4 regions of the Paenibacillus sp. OK060 genome follow, and region 4 is predicted to be linked to each of the others. Evidence: riboswitches for the same ligand, from Rfam matches in the RefSeq annotation. Region 4 holds a riboswitch; each other region holds the start of a gene.
What was found. A riboswitch is a leader RNA that binds a small molecule or an ion and turns the genes downstream of it on or off. The one in region 4 is predicted to bind cyclic di-AMP.
Positions count from the first base shown of each region.

Region 1: it holds a riboswitch for cyclic di-AMP, as region 4 does, so the genes downstream of both, BLS14_RS30915 (3D domain-containing protein) here and BLS14_RS17815 (HAD family hydrolase) in region 4, are expected to answer to the same signal.
Region 2: it holds a riboswitch for cyclic di-AMP, as region 4 does, so the genes downstream of both, BLS14_RS08980 (3D domain-containing protein) here and BLS14_RS17815 (HAD family hydrolase) in region 4, are expected to answer to the same signal.
Region 3: it holds a riboswitch for cyclic di-AMP, as region 4 does, so the genes downstream of both, BLS14_RS00560 (C40 family peptidase) here and BLS14_RS17815 (HAD family hydrolase) in region 4, are expected to answer to the same signal.

Region 1 covers NZ_FNFR01000015.1:50,114-55,022, forward strand. Annotated here, with positions in the region: gene rsmA (16S rRNA (adenine(1518)-N(6)/adenine(1519)-N(6))-dimethyltransferase RsmA) at 1-646, opposite strand, end outside; gene rnmV (ribonuclease M5) at 651-1,196, opposite strand; gene BLS14_RS30915 (3D domain-containing protein) at 1,353-2,537, opposite strand; cyclic di-AMP (ydaO/yuaA leader) riboswitch at 2,811-3,064, opposite strand; gene BLS14_RS30920 (TatD family hydrolase) at 3,306-4,076, opposite strand; gene BLS14_RS30925 (HD domain-containing protein) at 4,405-4,909, opposite strand, start outside.
Region 2 covers NZ_FNFR01000002.1:608,099-613,007, reverse strand. Annotated here, with positions in the region: gene BLS14_RS08990 (ABC transporter substrate-binding protein/permease) at 1-818, shown strand, start outside; gene BLS14_RS08985 (amino acid ABC transporter ATP-binding protein) at 805-1,527, shown strand; cyclic di-AMP (ydaO/yuaA leader) riboswitch at 1,813-2,009, shown strand; gene BLS14_RS08980 (3D domain-containing protein) at 2,012-2,680, shown strand; gene BLS14_RS08975 (polysaccharide deacetylase family protein) at 2,813-3,601, opposite strand; gene BLS14_RS08970 (prenylated flavin chaperone LpdD) at 3,751-4,095, shown strand; gene BLS14_RS08965 (PspA/IM30 family protein) at 4,225-4,896, shown strand.
Region 3 covers NZ_FNFR01000001.1:108,481-113,389, forward strand. Annotated here, with positions in the region: gene BLS14_RS00535 (YkvI family membrane protein) at 1-154, opposite strand, end outside; gene BLS14_RS00540 (xanthine phosphoribosyltransferase) at 359-940, shown strand; gene BLS14_RS00545 (hypothetical protein) at 1,039-1,368, shown strand; gene BLS14_RS00550 (hypothetical protein) at 1,492-1,710, shown strand; gene BLS14_RS00555 (carboxymuconolactone decarboxylase family protein) at 1,828-2,157, shown strand; gene BLS14_RS00560 (C40 family peptidase) at 2,262-2,726, opposite strand; cyclic di-AMP (ydaO/yuaA leader) riboswitch at 2,732-2,863, opposite strand; gene pelA (pectate lyase) at 3,277-4,236, shown strand; tRNA gene BLS14_RS00570 (tRNA-Leu) at 4,355-4,438, shown strand; gene BLS14_RS00575 (X2-like carbohydrate binding domain-containing protein) at 4,805-4,909, shown strand, end outside.
Region 4 covers NZ_FNFR01000004.1:581,214-586,122, reverse strand. Annotated here, with positions in the region: gene BLS14_RS17825 (Nramp family divalent metal transporter) at 1-525, shown strand, start outside; gene BLS14_RS17820 (HAD family hydrolase) at 666-1,358, opposite strand; gene BLS14_RS17815 (HAD family hydrolase) at 1,524-1,919, opposite strand; cyclic di-AMP (ydaO/yuaA leader) riboswitch at 2,040-2,215, opposite strand; gene BLS14_RS17810 (glutathione peroxidase) at 2,583-3,059, shown strand; partial or broken gene BLS14_RS33585 (hypothetical protein) at 3,038-3,103, opposite strand; tRNA gene BLS14_RS17800 (tRNA-Leu) at 3,210-3,292, opposite strand; gene BLS14_RS17795 (urease accessory protein UreF) at 3,713-4,414, shown strand; gene BLS14_RS17790 (hypothetical protein) at 4,692-4,895, shown strand.

The DNA of each region.
Region 1 (4,909 bases), on a different contig from region 4:
GCACCTTTAACTTAATTACAGCCGATTCCACATTAGGCTGCGGAATAAAGACCGTGGGCGGAACAATACATACCAATTCCGGCATACTGTAGTACTGAACCGCAATGCTCAAACTGCCATAGTCCTTTGATCCTGGTGCAGCAGCCATGCGTTCAGCCACTTCCTTCTGGATCATGACCACAATGCTGTCTACAGGCAGCTTCTCTTCGAGCAGCTTCATCATGATTGGCGTCGTTACATAATAAGGCAGATTGGCTACAACACTCACTTTATCTACCGTTCCAAAATCGGTATGGAACAACTCAGCTAGATCCAGCTTCAGCACATCCCCGTGATGCACACGAACGTTTGGATAAGGCTGCATCACTTCACCCAGAATCGGGATCAATCGCTGATCAATCTCTACAGCCGTTACAGGACCGGCTACCCGAGCCAGACGTTCTGTGAGTGCGCCGATCCCTGGTCCGATCTCAAGTGCGCCCTTGGACTCGTCCAAATCAGCTGCATTTACAATTTTGTTCAATATATTTTGATCGATCAGAAAGTTCTGACCTAAGCTCTTCTTGAATGAAAATCCGTGTCTTTGAATAATTTCTTTGGTTCGTTTGGGTGTTGCAATTTCTACGGTTTCTTCCATGCCTTTCATACGCTCACAATCCTTCACGTTCAATTTGCGATAATGCTTCGGAGAACTCTTCCCGGGTAATCTGGAATACACTCAACCGCTTGTGGAACTGCTTGCCATTGCAATAACCTATGCCCAGCAGATTGCCCATCTCCATACGACGTGCAGCAGCCTGTGGGTGCACAATCAGTCCCGCCGCAATCAGATCCTCCCAATCGATCAAACTTGGTGCGCCTTCATATGACGTGTGTACACGTGCTAATGCATGACGAATCGCCTCCGGTGAAGCGTTCTCCACTCCGATGTCGCCTTTGCGCGTAGCATCTGCCTCCGGAATGAAAGCATGCTTGCAACCAGGTACTTTATTGGCGATGATTTTACGAATACGTTCACCAGCATGATCCGGGTCTGTCAGTACGATGACACCACGTCTCTCTTGAGCAAGTGCGATCCGCTTTAGAATGCGCTGGTTGATGGCGGACCCACCAGTCTCGATCGTATCTGCCTGAACCGCACGTCGAATGGCTACGGTATCGTCACGGCCTTCTACCACGATCACTTCTTTTATCATGTTCCATTTCTTCCTTTCTAACGCAAAAAGAAGAGGAATATCCCTCTTCTCTGCCAAACGGCGGGGGAGACTGAATTCAGACCCCTCCGCCGCATATTCCGCATGAATCATTCATGCTTATATTTTATAGCATTCCCATTTCAAAGTAAAACGATTTTAGTTCGCTTCCGGCTTCACCGGACCAATCACATATACCGTCTTGCCTTTCTTCCGTCCGAAGTTCAGGGCATGCTTCACACTATCATAATACACATCAATTTTGTTGCCTTTAATGGCACCACCTGTGTCTTCCGCACGACGGAAGCCAAGGCCCTCGATATACACCCACCAGCCAATCGGAATGATTTTGGGATCAACCGCAATGGTACGTCCCTCAGTTACCCGAGTACCTGAAGCTGTTTTTGTGCCGATACCAGGCTCTTCAGAAGAGTATGCCGTCATGGATACATTTTTCAAGACTTTTGAATATTTAAAAGAACTGCCTGAGACGGTAATTACTTTGCTGCCCGAAGCAGCGGTTTTCTTCGAGTTCGTGGTTGTTGCTGTTTTTGTCGTGGAAGTCTGCGCCGATACCGTCTGAATCACTGGCTCTTTCACAACAGGTTTGGCTTTGGTACCAATGGCAATCACTTTATCGACGCGATTCGTTGCGACCGATTTACCCACCATTTTTTTGGAGACCAATTCTCCATCCTGAAACACTTTTTCAATATGCTGTACAAGTGTGCCTTCTTTACCGCTCACAACGACACGATTGTCGCCTTTGTACAAGCTAGGGTCAGCCGTTTTGATCACTTTATAAGCAATCGGATGTTCCACTTCCACCGTACGCTTTGTTACCCGCACTACACGGATTTTCATATCCGCTTCAATAGTGGTTCCAAGCGCCGGATATACTTTGTCTTCACTTGCAATTTGAATACCTGATTTTTTAATCGCATCTTTTACCGATGAATCGGTTGTATACAGAGTCTTGGTGTCCCCGTCTGCCGTAATATTAACTGGAACGGCCCGCTCAATAACGATGCGGTCTCCATCTGTGATCGCCCCATTCAAGGGCATGGATACCTGATCGTGAGGGCTGACTGTGATTGACTGCTCCTCCAGCATTTCCTGAAGCATTCCTGTACGAGTCTCTACCGCTTGAGCTTTGCCATCAATAACCAGTGAAATTTGTTTCCCGGCCTGACCGTAAACGACTAACAAGATCATGATTGTAAGCGCAATTGAGAAAATCGCGATCAATGCCATTTGACGCAAGTTCTCATGCTTCCACCGCAACGCGAAAGACTTACTGGATGATCGTGACTCATGGGTCTCTTCTGGTTGGAATGTGCCCACTTCTCCGTCCTCCTTCATAGCCTCGCCGTCTAAAGTAATGCATGATGTCTTTGACGCGACTATACCAAATTTTCTACAGAACACAGATCGGACCAACATAATCCGGTTCTGCACCATGAATCAATCTTCGCAACATGATGTCATCCTCCTGAATACTTACCGTATGATGACAGTATTTCTTTTATTCAAAAACAAAAAAGCCAAAGAAAGAGTTTAAGAGGAACTCTTTCGTGGCTTCCGAATGATTCTGAATATCGGAAATTCATGCACGAGGTTGCCTCTCTTTTTCCGCTTGCGAGGTTAGCTGTCGGGTTCGGGCGAAAGAGAGCCGCCCTATCTCCGGTCATCCGCTCATGGCGGACGCCCTTGAATTCACCCCGAGACCCAAAGAAGAAATCAAATACGGCTTCGCAGATTCATACGCTGCTTTTGGGTCAGTGCATGTTGCGCATCGGCTGCAAACACCGATGTTTAAGCCCTATTGGTTCCCCCGCTCTCCGTTAACGGAGACTCAGCGAGACTGATTCATGAAAGTAATGTTGTTTCATCGGAAAGTGTCCCTTTGTTCATCCCCCGAACATCTGTCCAATTTTCCGCACAACAATTCACTGAAAAGATGATATCCTGTTTCTATGCATGTTGTAAAGCGTTGTTCAAGTACGTTTTTCTAAATATTTGGTTAAAATATTGTAATATTCTTGATTTATTTGGATCAAAAAGCAAATTAACTCCGCCTAACTCACTTTTTCACCCGTTTTGCTCGATCTTTTAACGAATCCCAAATCGTTCCATGGCATTTTTGGTCGTTATTGCTGCAATTCCCTCTACCGAAATGCCTTTAATTTCCGCTGCTGCTTCTGCAACCAGACGTACATGCGCTGTCTCATTTCGTTTTCCACGATAAGGGTGCGGTGTCAAATAAGGAGCGTCCGTTTCGATGAACAATCGGTCCATAGGAACCTTCTCAAGTACCTCTTTGGGCTGCTTTGCATTTTTGAACGTGATTGGCCCTCCGAAGGAAAGATGAAAGCCTAAATCCAGACACATTTTCGCCGTTTCCCAGCTGCCAGAGAAGGAATGCATGACACCGCCTACTTCTCCAGCTTTCTCTTCACGCAGAATCTTTACAATATCCTCATGCGCATCCCGGTTGTGAATGACAATCGGCATATTCAACTCACGGGCAAGACCAATCTGTTGTCGTAATACGCGATGTTGAACCTCTTTCGGTGAAGTGTCCCAGTAATAGTCTAGACCAATTTCACCGATGGCTACCACTTTTTCATGCTTGCATAAAGATGCAATCCATTCCATATCACCCTCTTGCATTGTGATTGCATCCACTGGGTGCCAGCCTACGGCAGCATATATAAAATCATAGGTTTCAGCCAGCTTCATCGTGGTTGGAATGGTCTCCCGGTTAAAGCCCACATTAATCATGCGACCAACGCCTGCATCCACAGCACGCTGAATCATTTCCTCGCGGTCCTCGTCGAATTGTGGTGCATCCAGGTGTGTATGTGTGTCGAACAACATCATGCTGTATTTCTCCCTTCATGTCGAATAAACGACTATCTCTATTTAATCCATCCTGCAGTCTTAACCAGAACATAACTATTACTAAATTGGATCATGTTTTTTTTATATTTCTTTCATTGTTTGTTGAGCACAACATGTAGAACGAACAAGTTCCTTCATATCTATATGTGCTCATTTTTAGGCAATCGGGTTGTATTCTAATTACTTTGATTACAAAATTATGTCGATCTACATGTACTCTCCATTAAAGCAGATTACTGTATCATGAAAAATAGCTCTTTTCGAAAGCTTTTTTACATCATGATTCTTGAACAGCATTGCGCATCATTTAATGGGAGAAATAGGGGCGTATATGGGACGGTAATTCATGAACAATCGCATCCACCTTATTCTGCGGATAATACAAATGATGTTTTCCGCGATGAAGACCACTGATTGAACGGACAATGTCGGACACCTCTGACAACTCATGTAACTTGTCTTGCCGATCAAGCAGCAAAATCTGCTTGTCCGTGGATTCATCCGGACGAAACACATCATACGGATTATCCGTTGGAAAATCAATTTCTAGATCATACTCGGGATTGAGACCGGCTACAGTGAAGGCTTCCCGAATCTCTTCAATCATGTTTACGTCGATCTGTTCAATCTCTACATACTTATATAATTTGCGATCTATAAATCGTTCGCATAACTCACTTAGAACAGTATCGTCCTCTTTGCGCCACTGCATAAATGCCGTCTGAATCAAAGCTTCGTCCAGTTGTAAATATTCATCCACCGATAGATCTCCAGCGAATAACTGGGGTAGTGGATCAATCATGAAGCGGAAT
Region 2 (4,909 bases), on a different contig from region 4:
AAGAGCAGGCCGAAGCGGCAATTGGGATTCGTAAGGGCAATACGGAATTGCTGAATGCAGTGAACGGAACGCTCGAACGTCTGAAAAGCGAAAATAAAATCGATCAGTTGGTTACCGAGGCAAGCCAGTTGATGGCAGACAAGGTGAAAAAAGATCAAAACATTTTTCAAGTGTTCTGGGAATACAAAAGCTTTTATGCAACAGGCGTAGGTTACACCCTCTTACTGTCTGCACTCGGTGTAATATTCGGGGTAATTATCGGTTTGATCATCTGTCTGTTACGTCTGCATGACGTTTCAATTCTGCGTTGGATCGGAACAGCTTACGTTGAAGTTATTCGTGGTACACCAATGCTGGTTCAGTTGATGATTATCTATTACGGTCTTGCTCTAACGTTGGGGATTAATTTCACGCCGCTTCAGGCGGGGATTATCACACTATCCATTAATAGTGGTGCCTATCTTGCCGAGATTTTCCGCGCTGGTATACAGGGTGTGGATCGAGGCCAGTTGGAAGCAGCTCGTTCCCTGGGAATGGGTAGAGGTGCGGCAATGCGCTTCATTGTGCTTCCACAAGCGTTCAAAGCGGTGTTGCCGGCGATCGGTAATGAATTCGTGACCATTATCAAGGAATCTTCCATCATCTCGGTTATTGGTATGGTGGACATTATGTACCAGGCAAGTGTAGTCAAAAACATTACGTACCAAGGAATGAATCCATTCCTGATTGCAGCGGCCATTTACTTTGTGCTGACGTTCATTTTGTCCAAGCTGCTGGGTCGACTGGAAAGGAAGTTGAGTGCAAGTGATAGACGTTAGACAATTACACAAATCATATGGAAATAACGATGTGCTCAAGGGCATTAACGTAACAATTGGCAAAGGCGAGGTTGTCGTGGTCATCGGTCCGTCCGGATCGGGGAAAAGTACCTTTTTGCGCTGTCTTAACTTATTGGAGCAGCCTACTTCCGGTGAGATTGACTTTGAGGGAGTTTCGATCACTGACCCTAAACACAACATTAATGCAACTCGTGAAAAAATGGGGATGGTATTCCAGCATTTCAATCTGTTCCCGCACAAAACGGTGCAGCAGAACATTACGATTGCTCCCATTAAAGTGAAAAAACAATCTGCACAGGAAGCGGAACAAATCTGCGCAGATTTGCTGAAGACGGTTGGCCTGTCTGACAAAAAAGACGCTTATCCTAATCAGCTGTCCGGTGGACAGAAACAACGGATAGCTATTGCAAGAGCGCTTGCGATGCAGCCGCATGTCATGCTGTTTGACGAGCCTACTTCAGCACTGGACCCTGAAATGGTCGGTGAAGTACTGGATGTCATGAAGCGGCTTGCAGAGGGCGGCATGACTATGGTTATTGTAACGCATGAGATGGGCTTCGCACGCGAAGTAGGGGACCGCATCCTGTTCATGGATGGCGGGGTTATTGTAGAAGAAGGAACCCCTGCTGAAGTGTTTGGTGAGCCTAAGCATGCACGTACACGTGACTTCCTTGCTAAAGTGCTCTAATACATCCAAGTCATCATTAGGATGAATTGGATGAAAATGCAAAATATATACTGTGGATGAGAATTCTTATTCCCTCATAGATCCCTGTCGGCGACCTGTCGGCAGGGATTGTTTTGTTGCGTGTGAATACACACGGATTTACATAAAAAGTAACGTTTCTGTCATCAACGATATAAGCTCAAATAGACATTTTTTTGAAAAAATCGCTTGAATTCAGCAAAAATATTGAAGTGAATTAGCCAGATGGTAACATTTACTACGACTCTTGGTTACAAAGTTGTGATATATTTGTTCCTGCCGAAACTTCCGGAGTTGGGAGTGTGGGGGATGTAACGATGCAGAGTGTGCTTGGGGAAGAATCATTTGCACACGGCTTGGGGTGAATTAGGGCTACATAAATTATTAATGTAATTGAACCTATAGGGTGGTTTCCTCCATCCGAATCCGACAACTAACTTCGCAGGCATAATGAGGGAGGAAGACCATGATTAACAAGAAACGTATAGCCAAAACAGCAACAGCTTTGCTGACAGCAGCAATGCTCATTCAGGCCGTTCCGGCTCATGCTGATTCAGTTCATGTGGCCAAAGAGGGGGATACCTTCTACACCTTATCCAAACAATATGGAGTTGGACTTAACGCTCTTATTAAAGCTAACAATGAGATTTCAGCTTACAACATTTATGGTGGTTTGAAAATTACGATCCCTGGTAAAACAACGAACACAGCTTCTGCAGCAGCAGCTAAAACGGAGGCCAAAACGGTAACTGCCGCAAGCCTTGACGTTAATGCAGATAGTAAAGTTGTACAAGCCTGGGGTAAAACGTTTGATTACAGCAAAGCTGTCGACGTCAAAGCAACAGCATACTCCGCAGACGCTTCCGAAAATGGAGGATGGGGTGCCGTGGATTACTTCGGTAATCCGCTTGAATTGGGTACCATTGCAGTAGACCCAAGTATCATTCCATTGGGTACAAAGGTACTGGTGACAGGTCATACACATCCAGGACTGCCAAAACAGGCATTTGTAGCAACGGCTCGTGATGTGGGTAGTGCCATTAAAGGTCACAAGATCGATATCTTTATTCCTGGCAGCAAGCAATCCGTGAGCACATTTGGTATTCAGGATGTTGAACTTTACATTTTGAAATAAAATCAAAGCGTAGCTGCACATCATCATATGTGACTCCAACTAAATCTAAATTAAACAATAAAGGGTGTTCTCCAATCACGATAATGTGAATGAAGGACACCCTTTTGAATATCCGACTGCCGTATTCTAAACCTATTTACCCTTTGGCAGTTCCAGCATTTCGTCCAAAGTCACCAGCTCGTACCCGCGGTTTCGCAATTCCTCGATAACTTCAGGCAACGCCTCGATGGTACCACTCAGCTTCGATCCGACACCGCCTCCTGCATGTTGCAGAACAATGGAACCTGGTTTAACGGCCGACAGGATGTTTTGTTTGACTTCCTCTTTGGAGAGGCCCTTCCAGTCCAGGGAATCGACGTTCCAATTCACAATGCTGTAATGTTGTTTGGCCGCCCATTGCAGCTGTTGCTCATTAATGTCGCCATAAGGTGGACGAATCATTTTGGGCGTGTACCCCGCCAGATTCCGAATAATATCCCCGGTATGTAAGATTTGTTTGCGAAATGCATTCATGGACAGCTTACTGAACTCCGGGTGATTGTAGCTGTGATTGCCAACAATATGCCCTTCCTTTACCATGCGTTTCACTAAATCCGGATGTTTCTCAGCGCGATGTCCCACAATGAAAAACGTAGCCCGCACCTTGTATTTTTTTAGAATATCCAACACCTGCGGGGTGAACCGTGGATCAGGTACGTCATCAAAAGTCAGTGCGACCTTTTTTGTCGAGGGGCCATTTGTTTTGAATGTATCCGCATATTTCTGTCTGAGCTGTCCCAGCGTCAGCTGCTCCTCTTCAGAAGAATCAGACTTCGAAGCAGGTTCGGTTTGCGGGCTTGAAGAAGCCCATAACTGAGCAGGAGCGTAACTTCCTCCCAGAAGAATGACCATGATGGATAACATTATGAGGCGTATACGCATGTTAGTGCCTCCTTTTCCCAAATTGCGTTCTCTTTGGTATGCCCGGGGCCATCCGTATTTATGCATAATGTGAGATGTTTCATTGCTGATTTATCAAATCGGAGCCATAATTCCACCATATATATATAGAAAAGGACAGGTGGATCAGGATGAGTACATACGACTTAAATTCCGTTCGTTTACAGGTGATTGAGGCAGGGGAAGACAAGCTGTTTATGGTAACTGGAGGCAGATCACATATTGGAGCAGTAGCGACATTTTATCCGGACCGTGAGCGGGTAAGCGGGGCTACGATGCATATTCCGGGGCATAAAGAGCAAGAGCTGTGTGAAAGGCTCGCACGTAAGGCTGCCCTACATTTAAAAGTAACCGTGACCGTGATTATGGGGATTCACTTTGATGCAATTACGCGCATGCAGATTGATGAGATTGTGCAGACTGCAGAGAAGCTGCTTGATGAAGAGCTGTGCCAAACTAGTCAACTGATTCAATAGTTCGATGGACGCTAAGTAGGCTAAAATCGTTTTTTATGATTTTTTTTGTTAAAATTGAAACGAGTAGAACATTGCCACGTATGTATGTTTATATACAAGGATGAACTATCGACTAGGAGGAATACCATAATGTCCATTTTCAAACGATTGCGCGATTTAACGATGTCTAACATTAACTCTATTATTGACAAGGCAGAAGATCCGATCAAGATGACGGATCAATATATCCGAGATATGCAGGAAGATCTGGAAGATGCGGAGAAAGCTGTTGCTGCACAGATCGCTATTGAGAAGAAATTCAAGCAGCTGTTCGAAGAACAGGAAGCTCTCGTGAAGAAACGTGAGGAGCAAGCACATACAGCAGCGCGTGCACAGAATATGGATTTGGCTCGTCGGGCACTGGAAGAGAAAAAAGTGGCTGAAGAGAAGATGGCTGAATACAAAACAAGCTATGATCAAAACAAGGCTTCTGCCGATAACCTTCGTGGCAAGCTGGACGAAATGCGCAAACAGTTGACCCAAATGAAAAATAAACGTGAAACATTGGTTGCGCGCTACAACGCTGCAAAAGCTCAAACCGAAATCAACAAGGCGCTGAACGGATTTGGCTCCGATACTGCAAGTGCCGGCATGAAGCGTATGGAAGAAAAAATGATGCAGATGGAAGCTCAGGCTGAAGCTAGCAATGAGATGTCGTCCAAAGGAAAATCGCTGGATGATGAGTTCGAGAAGCTGGGCAAGGATCAGGCTGTTGAGGATGAACTGGCAGCATTGATGAAGCAATACGAAAATAAGAACTAAACCTTGTAAGCAA
Region 3 (4,909 bases), on a different contig from region 4:
CAAAGAGCATGGTCGATAAGCCAATGGTAATGGTGGCCCATTTGCCATACTGGGTAAAAAACTGCAATATCTCCTGTCCTGTTGCAAAGCCGGCTCCTACTACCGTTCCAATGTATGTAAATGCGATCTGCAGCACCCGAAATGCCTGTTTCATGCGTTTCCCCTCTCAGGCCCCTGAATAGTTTGGACATGCGGGTGCCATGGTACAAGGTATGCTTGACCCATCAAAGTCATGACAATTGAAGTGTGACATAGGGTCATTTCTATGCTCTGGACAAGAGCAAAGGCAATTTCGCTTGAACTGATAGCCGGATCTATGATACTTTTACGTCATAGGATAGGCTTGGGAGGTCAAATTATGGAAGTATTGAAACAACGAATTTTACAAGAAGGTGTAGTCATGTCAGATCAGGTGCTGAAGCTGGATGGTCTGCTGAATCACCAGATTGATCCTGCATTGACGATGGAAATGGGACGTGAATTTGCCGCTCGTTTTCGTGAGAGTGGTGTAACTCGGGTCATTACAGTGGAGTCTTCCGGGATTCCGGTCGCCTTTGCTGCCGCACATGAACTGGGTGTTCCTCTGGTATTTGCCCGTCGCAAAAAAACACTTTTGGCTGACCCCGACGCCTACTGTGAAAGAGTACCTTCTTTTACGAAAGGGATCGTAACAGATATTATGGTGTCCCGTGAATATATTCATGAGAATGACCGTATTTTGTTTATTGACGATATCATTGCGAATGGCGATGCCGCTCGTGGTGTCATCAAAATTATCGAACGTTCGGGTGCGGAACTGGTCGGATTCGGTGTCGTGGTCGAAAAATGTTTTCAGGCCGGAGCGCGCACTATTCGTGAGCAGGGTATCCCGGTTGAAGCGTTGGTGCGCATTCGTTCACTGAACGATGGCACCGTGCAATTTGACGATAACGAATTGTGACTTTTTAAAGGAAAAAGTGCCTATTTTTATAACAATGCCTTTGCATGACCGCTGATTTCATTTATAATGGGGTTATGTTAGGGAGAGGAGGCAACACCATGGGTAACCAACCGGCAACAGAACAATTTTTTATTGATAAGCTGGCGGAATCGAAAGTACATTTTGAGCGTGCCCTGGATTGTAAACATACGGAATTCGATGACCTTTATCCCTATATGATTGAACATCCTCAATTTTTCTGGTACAAACGCTACGTTGCCTGGTCAGAATTGCTGACGATTGTAGGCTTGTGCGAAGAGTTGTCCTTCGCTTGGAAAGAACAATTTACACCGCATCAAGTGGAGTACCTTGAAGAACGTGTGATGTCCGCCAAAGTGCTTGATTTTTGGTTTGAGAAGAACGACAGCAAGGAGCACGCGCAGCGGTAACTTTCAGTCGGGACATACTTTCGAATGACATGACAGTCCAATACAGTCACGTGAGACCTAAATGACTTTTCATTTAGGTCTCTTTTTGTAAATAATTTTTTTGGGAAAGTAGGCGCCATAAATATGATCAGTGATGCACAATTGGATGCACTGCGTTTATCGGGTGAAAAAGTAAGGGTAGTACGGGACGAGATTCAGTCCAATGATGTGACAGGTATTGTAGTGGCTTGGGACGGGGAGCAGGTACTCATTCGCCGTCAGAATCGTCGTGTGGTCAAGCTTGATCGGAATTACCGATATCAATTGTTCAGCGAACCACGCGAGAGCCTGCTCGAAGAATAGGACATGCCTATTTAGGTTCATTTACCATGGATGTTTTGGCATAATTACACCTCTCGGGAGAGAAGATAGGTACAGTGAGAGCTTGTAACATATCAGCCGAGAGGATGTGCGGTAACCATGACACTGATGAATGATAAGGTTCATGCCTATAAAGATCAGATTGGTGAATTAAGCGATGTGCTACCAGCAGTGGTGAAGTCTTATCATGAGTTCACTGGAGAATGCTTTCAGGCAGGGGCGATTGATGCCAAGACCAAACAGCTGATTGCGCTGGGTATTGGACTGTTTGCGAACAATGAGGTATGTACGTTTTACCATGTGGAAGAGGCACGTGCCAAAGGAGCGACCGATCAGGAGATTATGGAGACGGTTGCTGTGGCTGGAGCGGTAGGCGGAGGCCATGCGCTGTCTCAGGGTGCAATGAGAGTACAGAAGGCTTTACATTAAGTATAGAAGTCTACAGCACACCGGATTTGTAAACAAAAGCCCCAAACAAAGAGGAGGTCCCGGATTCACCCGGAGCCTCCTCTTTGCGCTATATCAAATCAAACTTATATTTTACCCAGCATTTTGTTATACATAAATTGTCCTGTTACCCGGCGTGCTGTTACGTAACGATCGTTGAAGTAAGGATTGGATAATTGTGTGATGCTGACACCCTTGCTGCTTGAAGCATGAGCGAACTGTCCGCCCCCGATATATACACCTGTATGTGAAATGCCATTGCCCATCGTATTAAAGAATACCATGTCACCAGTACGCAGATTAGCTTTGGATACCGGAGTTCCGGCCTTAGCTTGTTGCTGGGAAGTGCGTGGTAATTCAATGCTATATTTGTTGAAAATATATCTCATAAATCCAGAGCAATCAAATCCGGCCATTGTTGTGCCGCCCCATTTGTAAGGTATGCCAGTCATGTTGTTAACGACGGTGTTAATACTGCTTGCCTCTGTGCTTGCTGCACCGGATGTAAATAGAACTGCTGCTCCAAAAATGGAGATGATAAGCTTTTTCAAAATTTTTGTTCTCCCTTCGATGCCTACGGAGTTAGCTAAGGGTTCGGTAGAAGGTTCCCTATATTTCCTATGTATAAGAATAATTCACCCAAAATGGTTCCCCCGTTTTCAAACATGAAACTCGGCAAATGAATAATTAAGTTTTTGTAACCTTTTGAAACTATATTGCATAAATGCGAAAATGTCAAACCGATTTTGAACACTTCTTATCATCTCAATGTTAACGGAATTATCGCTATTTATGTAGAAATAACTCGAATATTGGGTTTTAATAGATGACAAAAAAGTAACTACTGTTTCAAATGGAGAAAAATTGGATAATTTATTGGCTTTCTCACATTTCGATTAGACGATACCTATAGGTTAAGACAAAGAATTTGTTACATATTGTTGCAATTATTGACAAAATTCATTGTTTTGCATAGAATTCTTTTTGTATAATCCACTTATTGGATGAAAAGAAATAGTTTGAGTTTAAAAACAAATATAAGGAGGGGAGACGCTCAAGGAAAACAGTTTGCAGAAAATGAATTGGGGAGTGTTCTAAACGATGTTGAAGGCACAAGCAAGGTTTGCATCTTTGGTAATGGCATGTACAATGATTTTCTCTGTTGTCGGAATGGTATTTCAGCCTGCTGCTAAGGTATCTGCTGCAGACGCATCTGGAACGACAGCAAGTATCTCAGATATTTTGAAGAATCAACGTCCTGACGGGGGATGGAAGAAGGATTACAAAGAAACAAGTGGTGAGTGGGCCAAATCTACGATTGATAATAAAGCTACATACTCAGAAATTAGAAGATTAGCCAAGGAATTTAAAAAGACAAATGATCCGCGATATTCGGCTGCTGCCATCAAAGGAATCAACTTTTTGTTAAATATGCAGTACTCCAATGGAGGATGGCCACAAGTATACCAGAGCTCAGGCTATCACAAACACATTACCTTCAACGACGATGCCATGATTAATGTCATGTACATGCTGGATGAAGTAGGTGCACGTAAAGGTGATTTCTCATTCATCGACAGCTCTCTTGCGGATCGCAGTAAAAAATCAGTTGCCAAAGGTGTAGATGCTATTCTCAATACACAGGTTGTAGCAAATGGTAAACTGACTGCATGGGGACAGCAGCATGATTCCAGCTCCCTAAAACCTGCAGGAGCAAGGATATATGAAGTGCCTTCTCTAAGTGCTGGAGAGAGCAGTACGATTGTAAAGTTTTTGAAAACAAGACCGTCGAACTCGAAAATTAAGGCTTCCATTCAAGCGGCAGAAGCCTGGTTCAACAACGTGAAAATTACAGGATACAAGTATGTCAGAGAAAACGGAGATAGCAAACTCGTAGCTGATTCAGGTGCATCGCCAATTTGGGCACGTTTTTACGAAATTGGAACGGATAAACCGATCTTCGTAGGACGTGATGGGGTTGTGAAATACAAACTCAGCGATATCGATAAGGAAAGAAGAGGCGGGTATGCCTGGTATGGCAACTGGCCTTCAAAGATATAATTTATAAAAAGCTTTATCATTGAAGGCGAAATTATATTTTTTTTGTTGACACTAATTACCTGCACATGATATATTATCTCTTGTCGCCGCGATATAATTTCTCGGAGATAAGACATACGCGGTCGTGGCGGAATTGGCAGACGCGCACGGTTCAGGTCCGTGTGGGCTAACCCCCGTGGAGGTTCGAGTCCTCTCGACCGCATCATATGTAACACTAAAAAGGTTCCTAGAATGGCATTGCTGCCACTCTAGGAACCTTTTTTATTTGTTTACAGATTTTGATCTTTGCTTTTCCTGATTCTTTTCAACCCATTCCCTCGGCTTGAGCAAAAATGAAGTTTCCATTTGTTTATTTATCCATTAATGGAAATATGTTTGTTCTGCGACGGTTTGCCCCTATATTTCAGGTTAATTGTACGTAAAATACCGAATTGTACCTATCTTGGGAATGCCTCATCCACTATTCTCTTCTCGTGTGGAAGCGCTATCAACAGGAATTTGAATGACCAAATTCAGAGGGGGTAGGGATAATTTGAAACGAATCGGAAAAAGGATGGCAATGTGTTTCATGGTATTTATGATTGCGGCGGTGCAGTTCGGGATTATGGGAACGACAGGTAATGTGGCACAAGCAGCAGATAAGAGTCTGGCCCAAAAGCCGTATATGGGTTGG
Region 4 (4,909 bases):
GCTCTGTTCATTAATGCAGCCATCCTGATTGTGTCTGCTGCCGTGTTTCATAGTGCGGGTATGACCCAGGTGGCGGAAATTACAGATGCTTACCATCTGTTGACACCTCTGCTGGGAACCACCATCGCTAGCATCCTGTTCGGTGTAGCCCTGCTGGCTTCAGGCCAAAACTCAACACTCACCGGCACGTTGTCCGGACAGATTGTAATGGAAGGCTTCCTGAACATTCGTATTCCAGCGTGGCTTCGTCGACTGGTTACACGTCTGATCGCTATCATCCCGGCCGTCATCGTAACAGCCATTGCTGGAGAGCACGGAACAGAAGAACTGTTGATTCTTAGCCAGGTTGTGCTGTCTCTGCAGCTACCCTTTGCCGTCATTCCGCTGGTAATGTTTACGAGTGACAAAAAAAGCATGGGGGCTTTTGCCAACAAGCTGTGGCTCAAAATCATCTCCTGGATCATTGCCGGAATTATCGTTGTCCTGAATGTGTATCTGATTATCCAGACCATTCTGTTGTTCTAGGTTAAACGGAATTACGCCGTATTTTGTCTAACTCAAAAAGGCTGATCAACTCAAGTAACGTACCCCTTGAGACGATCAGCCTTTTATATGTTAGAGCAGCAGCCTAATTATACCGAATAGTTCATAAATACTGCTCTTATTTAGTTGTCTGAATTTTGAGTTACCATTAACAAAGGAAGAAGTTCCTCCAGTGATTCAATAGTCCAGTCTGGACGCTCTGCATCCGCAAGCTCCGGCTGGAATCTGCCATAACCCTGCAAAATCCGGATCGTGTGCATACCCAGCTTCTTAGCCGGAATAATATCATTATCAATCCTGTCGCCGATCATGACCGCTTCCTCAGGTTTGCATCCCGCCTGTTTCAACGCTACAGCATACAATTCAGGATCAGGCTTGGACACTCCTTCTTCAGCCGAACAGGCCAGCACATCCACATACTTGCGCAAGCCGTAGCTATCCAGCCGATTTTCCGTCCCCGGACTCTGATTGGCAATGATACCAATCTTATAGTTTTGCGACAACGTCTGGAGAACAGCGTCGGCTGACGCGAAGGGGCGCTCAAGCTCTTTGCGGAACTTCAGCTTCTCCTGTATCTGTTCCCGGTGCCCCTCGTCGCTGATAAGGGTACGAATAGCCAATTTCATCGGCCATTGCTCGTAATTTCGGTAGGAGGCGGCAAATAGTTCTCGCACCGTCTGCATCTCCACCTGATAACCAAGCGCACAAGCTTCACGAACGAACTGACCGATAATATCATCTACCGGCTCCCATTCGTCCACGAGCGTATCCCCCACATCAAAGAACAACCATTGTATTCCACGTACATCCGGCACGCCTATTCCTCCTCGTTAGCCACAGGAAATCCATATCCCTATTTCCCAAACCATAAAAAAGAAGACCCACCAACATGCATGAGTCTCCTCAAGTTTCCGTTTATTTATGATTTCAATTATAACAGGCAGCTGACACTGGATCAATCACAGGAATAGTACTAGCCACTAGCCATTCAGTAGAAACCCAACTTCCCCATTCAAGGAATATACAATACGGTCTGCTCCCATTCCCCGATAGATCCCTTTGGGGTGGCTTTGTTCCGTAATGACACACAGGGACTTGGATGTCCAGGAGCGGCAGATCTGTAAATATCGACAGGTCAGGTTTAGGCTATTTTCAAAAATAAAAACATTGCCGACACTACCTTGCGGCAAAAACCATTTCTGAGCAGCAGCTGTGTTCATGCGAATGACATGCTCCACACCAATCCTCCGGAGCCTGCGCTCTTCCCCTGCACTGTTGGTCAGAACGGCAAACGGCATTTTTTTGTACATCAGCAATTTGATAAATTTACGTCCTGCTTCATTTGGAGCAGTCACTAAGATCATCTCTTTATCCATCATTCGTTCCTCCCTTGGCGTGAAAAGACAACAAAAAAGAAGCGTGGGGGACCAAGGCCTCCCGGACGCTTCTTCAATAATCCATAGCAAAAAGACACTATGAACCAGCGTACGGCTTGTTGCCTCTCCCTTTAACGCTTACGAGGTTAGCTGACGGATTCGGGCGCGAGAGTCGCCCTATTTCCGGCTGTCACCGGAAAATTCACCCCATGGATGCCTACTGTCCTGGACAGTTCATCCTGTTGGTTCCCCCGTTTCCCACCCATGAATGAATGGAAACTCAGCGATTAAAACATCGTTCTTTTATAATCATTAATCAGAGCGATATTATCGTTTGTTTCGTTTTTCATGTAAAATTTAATTTAAATTGGAATTACGATATGAATCATACACCCGTGCCATATTGGTGTAAAGTCTGCGCAGATCACCGAATCGACGGATTTTTGCCATTTCACATCAATAATAGCGCTTACAACGTATCCATTCTCTACCCATCTCATCAAAGCTCTCTAATTCTCTCTTTAGCGAAATTCAGGTAGCAAATCAGTCACAGATCATACACGACAGCTTCAAATTGAGTTAAAAAAGCAATATTAATTTTGCATTATTTAATTGTAATCAATATAATAGAAGAAAGAAGAATATGAAATGGAGGCGATTTTCATGTCAGTCTACGACTACAAAGTAAACACCCTTCGCGGTCAGGAAGTTGAAATGTCCAACTATCGTGACAAAGTACTGCTTATCGTGAATACAGCAAGCCAATGCGGCCTCACACCTCAATTCAAAGGTCTGCAAGAGCTTCAGGATAAGTTTAAAGACTCCCCATTCGAAGTTCTTGGTTTTCCAAGCAACCAGTTTGCACAGGAAAAAGGCTCTTCTGATGATATTGCCGAGTTCTGCCAGATGAACTATGGTGTTAGCTTCCCGATGTTTGAGAAGATCGATGTGAATGGTTCAAGCGCTCACCCTCTTTTCCAGCACCTTACCAAAGAAGCGCCAGGCGTACTCGGCTCCAAAGCCATCAAATGGAACTTCACCAAATTCCTTGTGGATCAGAACGGACGTGTTCTGAAACGGTATGCTCCCAAAACAACACCTGATAAAATTGAAGCGGACATCAAAGAATTGCTTAAATAACAAGTAAAGGCCATCCGACCCCAGCAGACAGAATGAGCATGCATTCAGGGGAAACGGGTGACCTTTTTTTGTCTGGCCCATCTGTACTGTAAATAAAACAAAAAAAAGAAGCTTCCCATACGGGAAGCTTCTTTTTTATCGTTCTTATGATGCGGTCGAGAGGACTCGAACCTCCACGGGTATACACCCACTACCCCCTCAAGATAGCGTGTCTGCCATTCCACCACGACCGCATGTCGTAAATAATCGGCAACAAAATTGATTATACCCGGTTCATGTTTAAAAGTAAAGCATTTTTCTTAATATCATTTTAACTGCGCTTTTCCTTCCATAAATCGTATAATCTCGTCATTTTCTCCTACGAAGTGCATATGATTAAATTTAATCCCGTTTGTATACCCGATTAGGCCGATCACTCTACTTTATTTGTATTACCATCCTTCATATCCCTTAGTATAAAGTAACTCATAAAGTTATATAAAATAACACTAAATAGATTTAATATTCAAAAAACAAAGAAACTATTGACAAAAAGCGGATATTTATGTGAATATATATATCATATAATTCGGATTTACAAACATAAAGCGAACCAAAAAGGAGTATAAATGTTATTTAACATAACATTTAACGAACGTAGGAGGCGAAAGATTGTGAACCGTGGGAATAAGCTGCTCGATTATGTCAAACTGCTTGATTCCTCTATCCAGGTCGGAGGGTTCACCCATTCCTTCGGTATGGATGCCCATATCGCTGAAGGTACCATTCGTAGTGTTGAAGATCTCGAATCATTCATGCGCTGTCAATTGCATCCCAGCATCGTGCGTCTGGAAGGTATGGCGATTAAAGGCATATACACCGCCGCAGATCACAAGGACGCATGGCGTACAGCCCTCATCGACAAACTCGTTCATGTCCAGCGCACCCCAGTCAATCTTAGAGAACATGCCTCCATTATGGGCAAACGACTAATTAAGCTAGCTCGCGCACTACACCCCTGGATTGATTTTAGCCATCTCGAACAAACGCTGGCTAAGTATGAATCTGTTGGCTGTCTCCCCACTGTTCACGCCTGGATTAACCACCACCTCGAAATCCCTGTCGAGGAGGCGGTCCTTGGTTATCTGCATTCAGCCATGAGTGCCTGCATAACCGAAGCCTCCAAAGTGATTCCCCTTAACACCGATACAACCCAGGACCTGCTGGTTCGCCTGGCCGCAGACCTGGAGCATGAATGGGATACCGTCAGCGCCTCCGCTGCGGATGGACCGGTACAACCGACCTCATTGTCCATGAAAACGTTGTTTCCAAGCTTTCACATGCTTGGAGCAGGGCTTCACGCATACAGAGCCTAATTCCCATCCCCTTTTTCTTCACACAACCCACCTCCTCACACAGTAAAATATAAAAAAACACGCCGCAACCTCATTGCTGGCGTGTTTTTTATGTCATTTATTTTGTCTATTTAACGCATTTACGCCATTTAACACATTAAAATACACTTATTTCCGTCTTTTTTAATTGTTAGATGACGCAAATGCGTATATAATAAAACATACAGCTCGCATATCTATATATTTTACACCAAGAATAACCAGCTGAACACTACATTCCAACGAGGGGTGAACCCTTTTGAACAAAAAGAAACCTGTGACTCCTTTCGGATGGGCCATTAAACGACGACTAACCGAACTCCAGGTCGACCAAAAGACATTTTGTGAACAGTATGGCATTCCGCCATATCGTCTGTCCAATCTCATTCACGGTACCCGCAAAGCAACCCGGTTCAGGAACCAGGTCGCAGACATCTTGGAAATTCCAGATGATTTAAGATAAGATTTCTGCCAAGG